DNA from 4 places in the Bradyrhizobium sp. UFLA05-109 genome. Region 4 is predicted to be linked to each of the others. Evidence: predicted binding sites of a transcription regulator. Region 4 holds the regulator's gene; each other region holds the start of a gene.
The links. Region 4 encodes LexA, which represses DNA repair genes until DNA is damaged. Its sites were predicted from a motif close to TGTTCNNNNTGTGTTCNG; they were not measured.

Region 1 (3,774 bases), on a different contig from region 4:
CGGCCATGCAGGACCGCGTTCATGATGCCGACGCCCATGATCGAGCCGATCAGCGTGTGGGAGCTCGACGCCGGCAGGCCGAAATACCAGGTGCCGACGTTCCAGATGATCGCTGCGATCAGAAGCGCGAACACCATGGCAAAGCCGGCGCTGGAGCCGACCTGGAGGATCAATTCCACCGGCAGCAGCGAGACGATGCCGAACGCGACTGCTCCGCTCGAGAGCAGGACGCCGAACAGGTTGAACATGCCGGACCACACCACGGCGATGTGTGCGGGCAGCGAGCGGGTGTAGATGACGGTTGCGACCGCATTGGCGGTGTCGTGAAAGCCGTTCACGAACTCGAAGCCGAGCGCGATCAGCAGCGCGACGAAGAGCATGAGGAAGGGCGCAATGCTCTTGACCTGCGTGCCGGTCGCATCGACGTCGACCCAGATGCTGTAGGCGACGAAGAGCAGCGCGGCCGCGATGATCCCCATGTAGATAATGCCGGTCATCGGATGAAAACCGCGGTCGAGGTCGGGCCCCTTCCGCAACGCAGGCTCGATAGAGCCGGGTAAAGCAAGATCACTCATAAAAAACTCTCCTGTCCCTGTGCTCTGATTTTGCGCGCGGCATATGACAGGCAGTTGAAATGGCGGCAGTTCTCCACCGGTATCTGCTGCGGCGCAGCGTGTCTTATATCACGCTGCCCGTGCTGATTTTTCCCGGAATCCGGCTGCGATCTTCAGATCATCCACAAAGCGCTGATATTCCAGCTCTTTTGCCTTGGGGTCCGGCAGCCGCAGCAGATAGGACGGATGCACGGTCACCAGCGCCTTGCAACCGTCCGGCAGATCGATCAGTCGGCCACGGTTCTTGCCGATCGGGGTGATCTTGCCGAACACGCATTGCGCGGCGGTCGCCCCCATCGCCACGACGAGGCTGGGCCGGAGGGCCGCCAGCTCCCGCTCGTACCATTGCCGGCAGGCGCGGATCTCCGGTGTGTTCGGCTTCTGGTGCAGGCGGATTTTTCCGCGCGGCACGAATTTGAAGTGTTTCACGGCGTTTGTGACATACACCTTCCTGCGGTCGACGCCGGCCTCTTCCAGCGCGCGGTCGAGCATCTGCCCGGCTGGTCCCACGAAGGGATGACCAGCGATGTCTTCCTTGTCGCCGGGCTGCTCGCCGACCAGCATGATGGTTGCAGATTTCGGGCCTTCACCGAATACGGTCTGGGTTGCATCCTTGTAGAGAGGGCAGGCGCGGCAATGGGCGGCTTCCTCGTGCAGCGTTTCCAGATCATCGCCTGCGGGTTTGCGTGGCATGGCTGCCTCCGGGCGCGGGGTGATCCGTCCGCCGGTCCAGCGTTCGGCATCGGTGAGCAGCGGTTCAAGTATCGAGGCTTCCGGGAGGTTCCTGCCGCGCTGTTTGGGCGCTTCCGGTGCGATAGGCCGGTCCAGGTGGAAGTGGCGGCGCCAGGTTTCCTCCAATCGGTTTGGTGCAGGCATCTCCGTCTTGCTGATCCCCGGCGTGAACGAGATGACGTGGCCGTCCCAATGAGCGCAGATGTCGGGTGTGAGGATCGACCAGGGCATGTCGGCATAACGGCGCGCGAAGAAAGATGCGGCGAATTCGACGATGTGATGCTCCGGCACGAACCAGGCGGCATAGTGCGCCTTCTGCTCGCGTCCGATCTCGCGGAAACGGATGACATCGCGCATCCGCTGCACGTCGCGATGCACGCTATTTGCCATCGCCATGGCGAGCGCCACATCGGGATCGGTCATCATTGCCAATACGTCGTGATCGGCCTTCAATCGCCACAGCAAACGATAGAGCAGCGCAAAGCGTTCGCCGTCGCGATTGAGGATCGCGACGCGCGCAAGCTCGATGAAATTGGCCGGCACGCTGAAGGTGCTGTCGATTTCGATCGGTGGAAGGCTCGGCGCCTCGGACAGGCCGGGCGGCATCTGGTCTGTCGTTCGGCCTTGCACGGCCCATGCAACGTCCGCCGGCGGCACATGGTGGAGTGCCAGCGCACGTGCGGCTTTGCGCCAGCCGTCGAAATCAGTCTCATGATCGAGGGTGGTGAGGTACATGGCACTTGAATCCTCTTGATTCCGCTCATGAATCCGCGGGCGCGCCAATTCGATTGACTCCGACGGCGCTGTTAGCTTTATATTAGAACATATCATGAACAAATGAGCCAGCCGATCGTTTGTCTTTCTGACGATCCTGGCGACCATCACGAGAAGGAGCGGCGAGCAATGAGCGGCGCACGTAGAAGCGCGCTTGCGGTCTTGCGCGGCCAGATCGAGCGCATCGAGACGTCGGAGGTTGCGCATCATCGCGATCGCGTGGCGCTTGGCCACCCCCAGGCGGATCAGGCTTTGCAGGGTGGGCTGGCACGCGCCGCGATCCACGAAGTGTTTTGCGAGGGACGCCAGGGCACGGCCGCGACGGGCTTTGTCACTGGTCTCGCCGGCCGCGTGACCGCGCGCCGGCCGCTACTGTGGGTGCAGCAGGATTTTTCGGAGGTCGAGGCTGGTGCGCTGTCGATGAGCGGGCTTGCCGAGTTCGGTCTCGATCCGCGCCGTGTGGTGATGGTGCGCGCTGCCGATGTCGAGAGCGCGTTGCGGACGTCAGCCGATGCGCTTGCCTGCGACGCGCTGGGCGCCGTCGTGCTCGAGCTCTGGGGCGAGACGAAACAGTTCGATCTCGTGGCAAGCCGCAAGCTGACGCTTGCAGCCCAGGCTTCCGGCGTGACCGGGCTGCTGCTGCGGATGGCGGCAAACCCTCTGCCGTCGACCGCGGAAACCAGATGGATGTTGCGGGCGGCGCATTCGCCGCCTGGACCTGCGTGGAGCGCCTGGGGCGCGCCTTGCTTCGATGCCGAGCTCGTTCGCAATCGTCATGGCCCGGTCGGCCGGTGGATCATGGAATGGAAATGTGATGAGTGCCTGTTCAGTGAATCGTCGGCGTATCCTCAGCCTGTGGCTGCCGCGCCTGCCCATCGATCGCATCAAGCGGGTGCTTTCGGTGAGCAACGTCGCGCTGGGTAAAGACGAGCCGAGTATCGTCGTCGCCAAGGAAAACAACGCGCTTTCGATCTACGCGCTCGATGAAGCGGCCGGGCGCCTCGGCCTGCATATCGGCCAGCCGCTGGCGAATGCCCGCGCGATCTGTCCGGAATTAAAGGTGTTCGACGCCGATCTCGCGGCGGATGCCAAGACGCTCGAGGATATCGCCGACTGGTGCGACCGCTTCACGCCGCTGGTGGCGCTCGATCCCCCACATGGCCTCTTCCTCGACGTCACAGGCTGCGCGCATCTGTTCGGCGGCGAGGCCAATCTGTTGCAGGCGCTCGTCCGTGCGCTGGTGCGGCAGGGTTTTGCGGTCAGCGCGGCGATCGCCTCGACCTCGGTCTGCGCGCGTACGCTGACGCGGCAGGCACCTGGCACCATCGTTGCCGATGGCGCGGAAGCGGAAGCGATCAACCGCTTCCCGGTATCGGCGCTCGGCGCGGATGACGCCATCACCACGGGTCTGCGCCGCGCCGGCCTGAAGACCATTGGCGATGTTGCTTCGCGCAGCCCTCACGAGATCACTGCGCGCTTCGGTGCGCGCTTCTCGACGCTGCTTGCGCATGCGCTGGGGCAGGGCGATGCGCCGGTCAGCCCGCGAAAACCGCTGCCTGACTACATCGTGGAAAAACGCTTCGCCGAGCCGATCGCGACCGATGCCATGATCGCGATGACGCTGTCGCGGCTTGCGGATACGCTTGTTACCTCA
Region 2 (3,774 bases), on a different contig from region 4:
CGTCGGGCGCGCACCCTCACCGCCTGCATCTGCAACGGCGCATCCGCGATGCGCCCCTCGAGCCAGGCTTCGTTCCGCTCCAGATCGCGCAATGCCATCGCGTAGCTGCGCGCGGCGCGCTGCTCCGCGCCACGCGGCAGCGTGCGCGCCTTGCGCAGCATTTCCGCCGCTGCGTTGCGATAGGCAAGGGAGCGGTACAGATAAATCACCTTTCCCATGATCAAGCTTTCCTTGTCGTTGCTTCGGTCCCGATCTTCTCAGGCCTTGCATGAACGCCACCTGAAAATCGCGCAAGATGAACATTTATTCAGGCAGATACGGCGTTCTAGGAACTCGCGATGATCCGGCGCGTTCTCAGAATGATTGTCGAGGACGACAATGCGCACGCGAAAATCGCCACGTTTGGTTTCGACGGCAGGCGCCATCACGCTGATGATGCAGGCGATGATGGGTGCGGCCCTCGGGCTCACCTTTGGCCTCGCGCTCGTGCTCCTCAATCCGGCCGTCGCGGCGCTGCTCAGAGACGGTGGAAGCCCGGCCATTTTCGTGTTCGTCATCGCACTCGTGACGAGCTTTGCGATCGGCGCAACACTGACCGGCGCGGTCTTTGTTCTCATGGATGACAAGGAAACTTGAAGCACGCGTGACGGCGCATGTTGCGCTGGCACTGGAACTCCCGCGCTTAATCGCTGTTGGCTCCCTGCATCAATTTAACTCAAGGGAGTTCCGCGCATGAACAAAACAAAACTCGCCTTAGCGATGATCATGGCCATGGGCCTCGCCGCCGCGCCATTGGCTGCCCAAGCCAAAACGCACAAGAAGCACCATTCCTCCGCGACGTCGTCGCAGACCACGACGGGCGCGAACATGAAGTCGAGCGGCGGCGGAGCCGCCAATCCGTCGAGCCAGGGCAATGTCGGCCCGGGCACCAATCAGGCCGGCAGTATGAACTCGAAGTGAGCGCATTCGCGCCACCCGCGAAAGCCCCGCCTCCGCGGGGCTTTCTTCTTGATCGGCAGGATGCGAGGCACGCCGCTAGGGCCACATTGTCGGCGCGCGGTTGAGCGCGTGCCGGCCAGCACGCCTCAGTTCGTCGGGCGAGCAGCAGCCCATCCGGATCATCTCGAGAACTGTCGCGGCGACGCGTTCGCGCGCGGCCGTCTCGACTGCAGGGATACCCGCGCAGACCTCATCAAGAACCGCGCGCAGCAGAGCTGTCGTCTGGATGTCCGACATCGGAAGACTCCCGCACGTCACGAGACGTGACTGACTTAGCCGCGTCGGATGTCAGGCATGTTAAGATTTGAGGTCGGTACGAGACGGCGCTGCGCCTTGCGGCTCGCACTTCACCAGGACTTCGAGTGTCGCGCGCTTGCGCGCGATCAAAAGCAGGGCTGCGGCATCGTCGAGGCCTGCACGCTGCAACTGGCGAATGGCCGAGCCCAGCTCGAGAATCTCGGCACGCAGTTTCAGAATCCGGTACGAGTCCGGGTCCTCATCCACGGCGAGCCTCCGAAAGTCTAAGGACGCGCGGCGATGCGCACCGGTTTGCCCGCATTGTTCGCCCCGGCGCGGAGACTCACCCGCTCACCGATATTGGGCAGAAGATCACCGCCGCCGGCCGCCTTCCAGTCGGCGATCAGCCGCTTCATGTCGAGGCGCAATCCGAGCAATCGAAGCGCGCTTTCGCTGCAATCGCGATCGCGATCGATGAGGTCGCGCACCGACGCCTCAAGGCCGATCATCTCCGACCTTAATGCACTGATTTTACAACGAATTTCATTAATTCTGTTGTCCATGGCTTGTTAGAACAAAATAAGAACATATAGTCAAGTCACGATTCAGGCATGGAGAGTGGAAATGCGAGTGGAAGGTAAATACGACGCCAAGGATTTCCTAGCCGTGCAGATGACCCGGGCTCAGGTCCTGCGGCTGAGGCGGCTGAGCGAGGAGGCCTATCAGCCCGGCCAGTATGCGAGAGATCTCAGCTTCGACGAGGCAGCAAAGCGCATCCAGGCGCTGGAGGCCGAGATCGAGCTTGCCAATTCGTTCTGACCTGCCGGGTCACGTCCGCGCAAAGGCTTCCTTGAGGAAGCAGAGCCCGTCATAGGTGAGCCGCGCCTCGCCGGTCTCCCCTCTGGCGATCTCCGCTTCGAGGAAAGTCTCCAGCTCAGGGAGCGTGCGTTCGAACTTGTCGCGCGCGCCCATCATCTCGCAGGTCTCGCGGATGCGTTCGATCGGCTTGTCGAGGATATTGATCATGACCATGGCGGTTAATCCGCACTGCTGCCGGTCCGTTCCGCGCGGGATGGTTTTGTTCTCCCTCGCGCCTCAACCGCTGGCGGTCACGCGCCAGACGGTGTTGCCGGAATCATCCGCAATCAGAAGCGCGCCGGATTTGTCGACCGCCAGCCCTACCGGACGCCCGCGCGCCTTGTTGTCGCTGTCGAGAAAGCCGGTCACGACGTCCTGTGCCTTGCCGTCGGACTGGCCGTTCCTGAACGGTACGTACACGACCTTGTAGCCATTGAGCGTCTGGCGATTCCGGCTCCCGTGCTCGCCGACGAAGGCGCCGCCGCGGTAGCTCTCCGGCAGCGCGCTGGCTGTGTAGAAGGCAAGACCCAGGGCAGCGACATGCGAGCTAAGCGCATAGTCGGGTACGATCGCATTCTCCACGAGATCCGGCCGCTGCGGCTGAACGCGTGGATCGAGATGCTTGCCATAATAACTGTAAGGCCAGCCGTAGAAGCCGCCGTCCCTCACCGAGGTCAGATAGTCGGGCACGAGATCTGGGCCGAGCTCGTCGCGCTCGTTGACGATGGTCCAGAGCTTTCCGCTCTGCGGTTCGAAGCCGAGCCCGGTCGGATTTCGTAAACCTTTCGCGAACAGGCGCGAGCTCCCCGTCTCGCGATCGACCTCCCAGATCGCGGCCCGATCGCGCTCGGCGCCGATCCCGTCCTCGACGATATTGCTGTTGGAGCCGACGCCGACATAGAGCTTCGAGCCGTCCGCGCTGGCGATCATCGCCTTGGTCCAGTAGTGGTCGATCGGGCCGCCCGGCAGACGGAACCATGCATATGCGGAATGGTTCTGTTCTTGAAGAGAGGATGCTCATGGCACGCAAGGCAAAGAAACGGCGCTATTCGAGGAGCTCCGGCAAGGATGTCGAAAGCGAAATGCGCCGCTACAAAAAAGGCACGGCCAAGAGCGGCCGTGGCGGCCGCGGTGGACGCGTGAAGAGCCGCAAGCAGGCGATCGCGATCGGCCTGTCGAAGGCGCGCAAGAAGGGCAAGAAGGTCCCGAAGAAGACATCGAAGCGGAAGAGCTCGAAGAAGAAGTCGAGTAAGAAGCGGTCACGGTGATACGACATTCGACGGCGCGCGAAGCTCTCGTGCGCCGCGCGTCGATGCGCTCCTTTTAGATCATCGTGCCGGGCATGAAGCAGCGGATCGAAATGCCGAACGCCGTTTTCACCGGCCAAACCATGGTTCGCCCCGCCCGGTTGGGCTCGGTGATAACCGCCTCATCGGGCACCTCGACCCACTGACCATCGATGCGCACGCGATAGTGCCCCCCATACGATTCCCAATCGGGGTCGGCGACAGCCACGCCATCGGCATCTGAGCAGCATGGACCCAGGTGGCTGCGCAGGCTGTCGAACCACGGCTTGAGCGGCGAATCCGTAAAGCGTCCGTCGTCGCGACCCAGCGCGCTTTGGGTGCAGAGCACAAGCGGCATGAGCAGCAACGCGCCCCGGCTGAAGGCCTTCAATCG
Region 3 (3,774 bases), on a different contig from region 4:
CCAGGAGCAGGATCGAGATGATCAGGAGGAACTGCGAGAACAGCAGCCAGCCGCGGCGGCGCCCGAAGGCGCGGGTGAACAGCGGCACATGCAACGCATCAACCAGCGGCGCCCACAGGAACTTCAGCGTGTAAGGCGTGCCGACCAGCGCGAACAGCCCGATGGTGCCGAGATCAACGCCGGATTCCCGCATCCAAACCAGCAACGTCGAGCCCGACAGCGCCAGCGGCAGACCGGAGGAGAAGCCGAGAAACAGCACGATCAGCACCCGCGGCTGCAGATACACGGCAAGGCTCTCGCGCCAGGAGGCAGCGGGAGCGTCGGTGGTCGTGGGAGCGGTTCCGGAAGTCGCGTCGGGTGCGGTCATGGAGGGGTGTTAGCAGATTCTGGCGGCCACAAGTGAGGTGTCGTCGCCCGGCTTGACCGGGCGACCCAGTATTCCAGAGACCGGAGTTATGGGGGACCTGCAATCCCCGGGTAAAGATCGTTCCAATCGGGATTGTCCTTCTCGATCAGCGCGATCTTCCACGCGCGCTTCCATTTCTTGAGGCGCTTCTCGCGCTTGATCGCATTCTCGGGATCATCGAACTGCTCGAAATAAACCAGCTTCACGATCGCGTATTCTTTCGTAAAGCGCTCGACCAGCTTCAGCTTGTGCTCGGCCACCCGGCGGATCAGATCATTTGTCACGCCAATGTACAGTGTACCGCCGATCTTGCTGGCGAGAATGTAGACGTAGTAACAGCGTGCACCCATCTGCCGCCTCTGGGATACTGGGTCGCCCGGTCAAGCCGGGCGACGACAGCGATATTGGGGGCGACAGGTTACTTCATAGACGCTCACTCCCCCGCTTGCAGCTTGCGCGGGAACAGTTCTGGCGTGCTGGCGACCAGGCGCGGGCCTTCCGGTGCGTCGGTTTTGCTGAAGTCGAGCTCCTCGATGCGGCCGGCGCGCTTCTCGATCTTGTCGGCGGAGATCAGTACCTGGCGCACGTCCTCGTTCACGTCGGCAAAATGCTTCTGCAGTTTCAGCACGCGATCGCGCAGGCGGCCGAGATCGTCGCCGAGCTTGATCACCTCGGTGCGGATCTGGTCGGCGGCGTCGCGCATGCGCGCGTCCTTCATGATCTGCTGCATGACCTGGATCGCGAGCATCAGCAGCGAGGGCGACACCAGCACGACGCGGGCGCGATAGGCCTTCTGGATCACGTCATCGAAGCCGTCGTGGATCTCGGCATAGACCGACTCCGACGGCACGAACATCAGCGCCATCTCCTGGGTCTCGCCGGCGACGAGATATTTTTCGGCGATGTCGCTGACATGCTTCATCACGTCGCCGCGCAGGCGCTGCGTGGCGACCCTGCGCTCCTCATCGGTGCGTGCGTCGTGCAGCGCCGTCATCGCCTCCAGCGGAAATTTGGCGTCGATGCAGAGCGGGCGCTGGTCGGGCAGGAACACCACGCAGTCCGGCCGTTTGCCGGTCGAGAGCGTGAACTGGAACTCGTAGGAGCCCTTCGGCAGACCGTCCTGGACGATCGCCTCCATCCGCGCCTGGCCGAACGCGCCGCGCGATTGCTTGTTGGCGAGGACGTCGCGCAGGGTGGTCACCTGCGTGGTCAGGTCGGTGAGGTTCTTGTGCGCGCTGTCGATGATGCCGAGCCGCTCGTGCAGTGCACGCAGGCTCTCCATGGTGTTGCGTGTCGTATGCTCCATGGACTGGCCGACGCGATGGGTGACCGAATCCAGCCGCTCGTTGACCGCGCGTGCCATCTCGGCCTGGCGGCCGGCGAGCGCCTGCGCCATGGCGTCGACGCGGCCCGACGCCTCGCTCTGGGCGCGCAGCATCTGGCTCAGGCGCTCCTCCAGTTCGTCGGCCCGGATGGTCTGGGCCATGGCGAGTTCCGCGCCACGCCGCGAGCCGCGTGCGATCACGATGGCAATCACCAGGAGCAGGATGAGGGCCAGCACACCGAAGCCGATCAGGGCGTCGACGGTGCGCACCGGCCAGTCGCCAGCGGTAAAAATGATCTCGTTCATGTCAACCCTTCTAGCCGATTCGCGAGCAGGCGCGAACGAAGAGGGAACATTTATGGTTAACCGGCAGTGAATTTTTATGGTTAACGAAAGCCTGGTTTTTATGGTTAGCGAACCGTTAACGGCGTTCCCGGCAACATTGACCGCATCCGGCGCGCGGCTTAAATCGCCGCCATGGCCTTAAGAGAAATCATCATCCTGCCCGACAAGCAGTTGCGTCTGGTCTCCAAGCCGATCGAGAAGGTCACGGCCGAGATCCGCAAGCTTGCCGACGACATGTTCGAGACCATGTACGATGCGCCCGGCATTGGCTTAGCGGCGATCCAGATCGCGCAACCCCTGCGTCTGATCACGATGGATCTCGCCAAGCGCGACGAGAACGGCGAGACCGCGCGAGAGCCGCGCGTCTTCATCAATCCGGAGATCGTCGCCTCGTCCGAGGAAGTGTCGGTCTACGAGGAGGGCTGTCTCTCGATCCCGGAATATTACGAGGAGGTCGAAAGGCCTGCGAAGGTGCGCGTGCGCTTCACCGATCTCGACGGCAAGTTGCACGAGGAGGATGCCGAAGGGCTCTACGCCACCTGTATCCAGCACGAGATCGATCATCTCAACGGCGTGCTGTTCGTCGACTACCTGTCGAAGCTCAAGCGCGACCGCGTGTTCAAGAAGTTCGAGAAAGCCGCCAAGCGCGCGGAGTGAGCGAACCATCCTTCGCCGTCATGCCCGGCCTTGTGCCGGGCATCCACGTTCTTCGCGCTACGAGCAAGAAGGGCGTGGATGGCCGGGACAAGCCCGGCCATGACGAGTACCTTGTTCGTTTTGAGGATTGTCTCGCCCTATGCCTCTCCGCCTCATCTTCATGGGCACGCCCGATTTCTCCGTGCCGACGCTGCTGGAGCTCGTCGCGCATGGCCATGAGGTCGCGGCCGTCTACACCCGCGCGCCGAAGCCGGGCGGGCGGCGCGGGCTGCAGTTGCAGCCGACGCCGGTTGAAGACGCTGCGCGAAAGCTCGGTATTCCCGTGTTGACGCCGAAGACCTTGAAGACGCCGGAAGCGCTCGACGAGTTCCGCGCGTTCGATGCCGATGCGGCTGTCGTCGTCGCCTACGGCATGATCCTGCCGCAGGCGATCCTCGATGCACCAAAGCTCGGCTGCTACAATCTGCACGCCTCACTGCTGCCGCGCTGGCGCGGTGCCGCGCCCATCAACCGGGCGATCATGGCCGGTGATGCCGAGAGCGGCGTCATGGTGATGAAGATGGACGTGGGGCTGGACACCGGCGACGTCGCGATGGCCGAGCGTCTTGCGATCTCGGACACCATGACCGCAGCCGATCTGCACGATCGCCTCGCCCGGCTCGGCGCCGACTTGATGGTCCGCGCGATGGCCGCGCTCGAACGCGGCGCACTCCAGCTCAAAAAGCAGAGCGAGGACGGCGTCACCTACGCCGCCAAGATCGACAAGGCCGAGGCACGGATCGACTGGACCAAGCCTGCGCGCGACGTGCTGCGCCACATCCACGGCCTGTCGCCGTTTCCCGGCGCCTGGGGCGAGCTCGCCGGGGTGAGCGAAAATGCGCGCGTAAAGATTTTGCGCTGTGAGCTTGCAAGAGGCTCGGGTGCGCCGGGCGACGTGCTCGACGACCAGCTCACCATCGCCTGTGGCGAGGGCGCCATCCGCATCATCGAGCTGCAGCGCGAGGGCAAGGCGCGGATGCAGGCCGCCGACTTCTTGCGCGGC
Region 4 (3,774 bases):
TAGAACGCAACGCGACCTGTCCTTACGATTTGCCCAGCAGGAGTTCAGCCCGTGGCCCTGATGCCGGTTTCCGACGCGCTCGATGCGGTGCTCGCGGGCGTCGAGCCTGTCGCGGACGAGATGGTTGCGCTCGATGCGGCCTACCATCGCGTGCTGGCGCGCGACGTCGCGGCGCGGCGCACGCAGCCGCCGCAGGCGATGTCGGCGATGGATGGCTATGCGGTGCGCGCTGCCGATGCGGCAGAGGTGGGCACAGAGCTCACCGTGATCGGCGAGGTCGCAGCAGGACGACCGTTTGCGGGAACGGTCGGTGCGGGTCAGGCAGTACGGATCTTCACGGGCGGCGTAGTGCCCGATGGCGCGGACGCGGTGGTAATCCAGGAGGACACAGTCGCTGACGGCAGGCGCGTCACGGTCAAGGAGGCCGCGATCGTTGGAAGGCACATCCGTCCCGCCGGCGTCGATTTCCGCGAAGGCGACGTGCTCCTGCGAGAAGGAGCAAGGCTCACCGAACGCGACCTATCACTCGCCGCCGGCATGAACCATCCGCAGCTAGCCGTCCGTCGCCGGCCCAGGATCGCGATTCTCGCGACCGGCGACGAACTCGTGATGCCGGGCTCAACGCCGGGCGCGGGCCAGATCGTCTTTTCCAACGGCTATGCCCTGCACGCGCTGGCGCGGGCCGAGGGCGCCGAAACGGTCGATCTCGGCATTGCCGCCGATACCGTTGCGGCGACCAGCGCCGGCATCCGCCGCGCCCGCGAGAGCGGCGCCGACATCCTGATCACGACCGGCGGGGCCTCGGTCGGCGACCACGACCTGGTGAGGCCGGCGCTTCAGGCCGAAGGTTTCGAGATGGCGTTCTGGAAGATCGCGATGCGGCCGGGCAAGCCGATGATGCACGGCCGTCTCGGCGCGATGCGGGTGATCGGCCTGCCCGGCAATCCGGTCTCGTCCTATGTCTGCGGCTTCCTGTTCATGGTGCCGTTGATTCGCGCGCTTGCTGGCCGCTCTCGCGTTCATCACCGCCGCGAGCGCGCCGTGCTCGGGCGCGACGTCGGGCCCAACGACGTCCGTGAGGATTATCTGCGCGCCCGGCTCGAGGAGCGCGAGGACGGCACGCTCGTGGCCGTTCCCGTCAACCACCAGGACTCCTCACTGCTTGCGAATCTCGCTATGGCACAGGCACTTCTCGTGCGCGCGCCGTTCGCACCGAAGGCTGAAGCAGGCACGCCTTGCGAGGTGTTGCGGCTGCCCTTGTGAGGGCGATCTGATTCACGTGTAGCGCGAACTTCGCTGCGTTCACCCAAAATTAAGTGGTTGCGGAACACATATCGAACATATAGTGTCCGTTCATGATTTGTTTCGAGCATCTAGCGGCTTCTGCTGAATCTGGCGTCTCGGAATCGAACGACATCAACCGGGGGATTTGGTCGAGATGTTAACGCGCAAACAATACGAGCTTCTGCGGTTCATCAGTGAGCGCCTCAAGGAAAGCGGCGTGCCGCCCTCCTTCGATGAGATGAAGGACGCGCTCGATCTTCGCTCGAAGTCGGGCATCCACCGGCTGATCACTGCGCTGGAAGAGCGCGGCTTCATCCGTCGCCTGCCCAACCGCGCGCGCGCCATTGAGGTCATCAAGCTGCCCGAGCTTCAGGCCGCGGGCGCCGGCCGCCGCGGCTTCACGCCGAGCGTCATCGAAGGCAATCTCGGCAAGGTGCGGGGCGTAAGCGCTCCCGTCGACGACGGCGATCGCCCCGTCGCCGTGCCCGTGATGGGACGGATCGCAGCCGGCACGCCGATCGAGGCATTGCAGACCCGCAGCCACACCATCAGCGTGCCTCCGGACATGCTCGGCTCGGGCGAGCACTACGCGCTCGAAGTGCGCGGCGATTCGATGGTCGACGCCGGCATCCTGGATGGCGACATGGCGCTGATCCAGCGCAACGAGACCGCCGACACCGGCGACATCGTGGTGGCGCTGATCGACGATGAGGAAGCGACGCTCAAGCGCTTCCGCCGTCGCGGCGCGTCAATCGCGTTGGAGCCCGCCAACACCGCCTATGAGGTGCGCATCCTGCCGCCGAACCGGGTGAAGATTCAGGGCAAGCTGATCGGGCTGTACCGGAAGTACTGATTGCCCGCCAGATTGCCGGTTATTGCGCAACGATGCGGGCGGACGGATTGTCCGCTCCGGCAAAATGGTGTTTTCGCTTCCATTGTGATTATCCCCACACCTGCGCGAAGCTAATCCTCGAGCATGGCAGGCGCGAATGCGCTGTGCACGATGCAGAGGACAAAACCCATGCGGCAGATGATTTTGAGCGCGATCTCGGCAGCCTTGATCGCGGAATCGGCATCCGCGAGCGATGCAGCGCAACACCAGCATGGCGCCCGCAAGGCAGAGCACGCGGCAACCAGCGCGCCATTCCGCAAGTCCAACAATGCGATCGCACCTGCGGCGCAGGTGAGATGGCCCTATTCGGGGTACTCCGCTCCTGCCGGCCGCTGATGGAAGCTCGCGTAAGTGAATGGCGTGAACCAAGATAGACTGGCGGCGCGAGGCTTTGTTCCTGGTGTGCCGGGAAAGATAATGTGATCGGGCGACGCGCAGACGGGCCGCAGATTTGCCCACAAAAGCGATACACTCCAAGGCTTCCAACTCTGATAGAGGCCTGCGCCTCCGGGGGGGCGCGGACCTGCTATCTCGCATGAGGAGCACTCCGATGTGTGACTACAGCCTACATGCCGTTGCGACCCGCCCCGCTCAAGTCGGCGAGACGATCGTCACGACAACCTTCCGCGGCACCTCGACGCGTGGATTTGCGTCGGAGCGTGATCTCTCGGTTGCCGTCTGCCTCCTGCCCGGCACCGAGCTCGCCTTCGCCGACAACGTCCGCTACGACAATCGCTGGATCTGGACGCGCACCGTCAATTCCCGCGTCGGCAAGTTCGGTAAGGTCGATCCGCACATTCCCGATCGTCATCATGATGCGATCGAATTCCCCGACGGCAACTACGTACTGGTGACGCAACTCGTCGAGGGACAGCGTGCCACGGTTCTGCAATTGCCGGTAACGCAGCCGCTCGGCGAGAAGACTGAGCAGCCCGCCGTCGAGCAGCACACCACCACGACGCCTACGACACGCCTGCCGATCGGCTGACGCGTCTTTCAATCCTCGGCCTGCAGGTCGGCCTCCGACGGCGTAGCATCCTTGCTGCGTGGAGTAGCCGGCCGCGGTGCGAGGCTGAGCTCGAAATCACTATCGCCGGCCCCGGCCGGCGACCAGGGGCGGTTTGCGCCCCTTATTTTTACCGTTCGCAGCGTGAAACCGTCGCCCTCGCGCGATAGCGCGAGCGCTCCTTGCGTCTTCAGACGCTCGCGATCCACGACCATCGCCGTGCAATCGGTTGCTGCCGGCTTCGCCGTCACCACCAGCGCGGCGCGGCTGCAATCATCCGCCAGCGCATCGACACGCAGCGAGAGCGCGACCAGGCGACCATCGGCGAGCGGTGTCACGCAGCCGGCCTCGTCGCATGAGACTCCGTCGGCGAGCGACGCATCCGTCGCACTGCGCGGATCGGCATCGGCCGCAAGCCACTCCTTGAGGAGAAAATTGTCCTTGCCGGTTCGGATCAGGTGCAGTTGGCCGTCCCTGCCGCGCACCGCGACGCTGTGGCCGTCGCCTGCGATCAGGATGTCGGGCTGGCGCATATGCAGCGCCCAGCCGATCGCGAGCGCCAACACGACGACACCCGTCCAGCGCAGCGGCG

Region 1: a site for LexA is predicted at 2,165-2,182, ahead of Q3C01_RS22800 (ImuA family protein). Genes of this name have one in related genera too.
Region 2: a site for LexA is predicted at 1,807-1,824, ahead of Q3C01_RS38895 (DUF3072 domain-containing protein). Genes of this name have one in related genera too.
Region 3: a site for LexA is predicted at 2,068-2,085, ahead of Q3C01_RS35575 (DNA recombination protein RmuC). Genes of this name have one in related genera too.

What each region holds. Positions count from the first base shown of each region.
Region 1 covers NZ_JBBIAR010000031.1:24,767-28,540, reverse strand. The annotation lists gene Q3C01_RS22810 (inorganic phosphate transporter) at 1-575, opposite strand, end outside; gene Q3C01_RS22805 (UdgX family uracil-DNA binding protein) at 684-2,081, opposite strand; gene Q3C01_RS22800 (ImuA family protein) at 2,250-3,044, shown strand; gene Q3C01_RS22795 (Y-family DNA polymerase) at 2,935-3,774, shown strand, end outside.
Region 2 covers NZ_JBBIAR010000083.1:20,421-24,194, reverse strand. The annotation lists gene Q3C01_RS38925 (hypothetical protein) at 1-218, opposite strand, end outside; gene Q3C01_RS38920 (hypothetical protein) at 379-636, shown strand; gene Q3C01_RS38915 (hypothetical protein) at 733-960, shown strand; gene Q3C01_RS38910 (hypothetical protein) at 1,036-1,236, opposite strand; gene Q3C01_RS38905 (hypothetical protein) at 1,297-1,503, opposite strand; gene Q3C01_RS38900 (hypothetical protein) at 1,521-1,724, opposite strand; gene Q3C01_RS38895 (DUF3072 domain-containing protein) at 1,861-2,055, shown strand; gene Q3C01_RS38890 (hypothetical protein) at 2,065-2,268, opposite strand; partial or broken gene Q3C01_RS38885 (PQQ-dependent sugar dehydrogenase) at 2,332-3,063, opposite strand; gene Q3C01_RS38880 (DUF6496 domain-containing protein) at 3,114-3,362, shown strand; gene Q3C01_RS38875 (hypothetical protein) at 3,418-3,774, opposite strand, start outside.
Region 3 covers NZ_JBBIAR010000067.1:48,240-52,013, forward strand. The annotation lists gene Q3C01_RS35565 (AmpG family muropeptide MFS transporter) at 1-367, opposite strand, end outside; gene Q3C01_RS35570 (GIY-YIG nuclease family protein) at 454-756, opposite strand; gene Q3C01_RS35575 (DNA recombination protein RmuC) at 840-2,036, opposite strand; gene def (peptide deformylase) at 2,208-2,732, shown strand; gene fmt (methionyl-tRNA formyltransferase) at 2,872-3,774, shown strand, end outside.
Region 4 covers NZ_JBBIAR010000028.1:4,416-8,189, forward strand. The annotation lists gene Q3C01_RS21145 (molybdopterin molybdotransferase MoeA) at 52-1,263, shown strand; gene lexA (transcriptional repressor LexA) at 1,439-2,137, shown strand; gene Q3C01_RS21155 (hypothetical protein) at 2,306-2,512, shown strand; gene Q3C01_RS21160 (hypothetical protein) at 2,727-3,164, shown strand; gene Q3C01_RS21165 (ComEC/Rec2 family competence protein) at 3,173-3,774, opposite strand, start outside.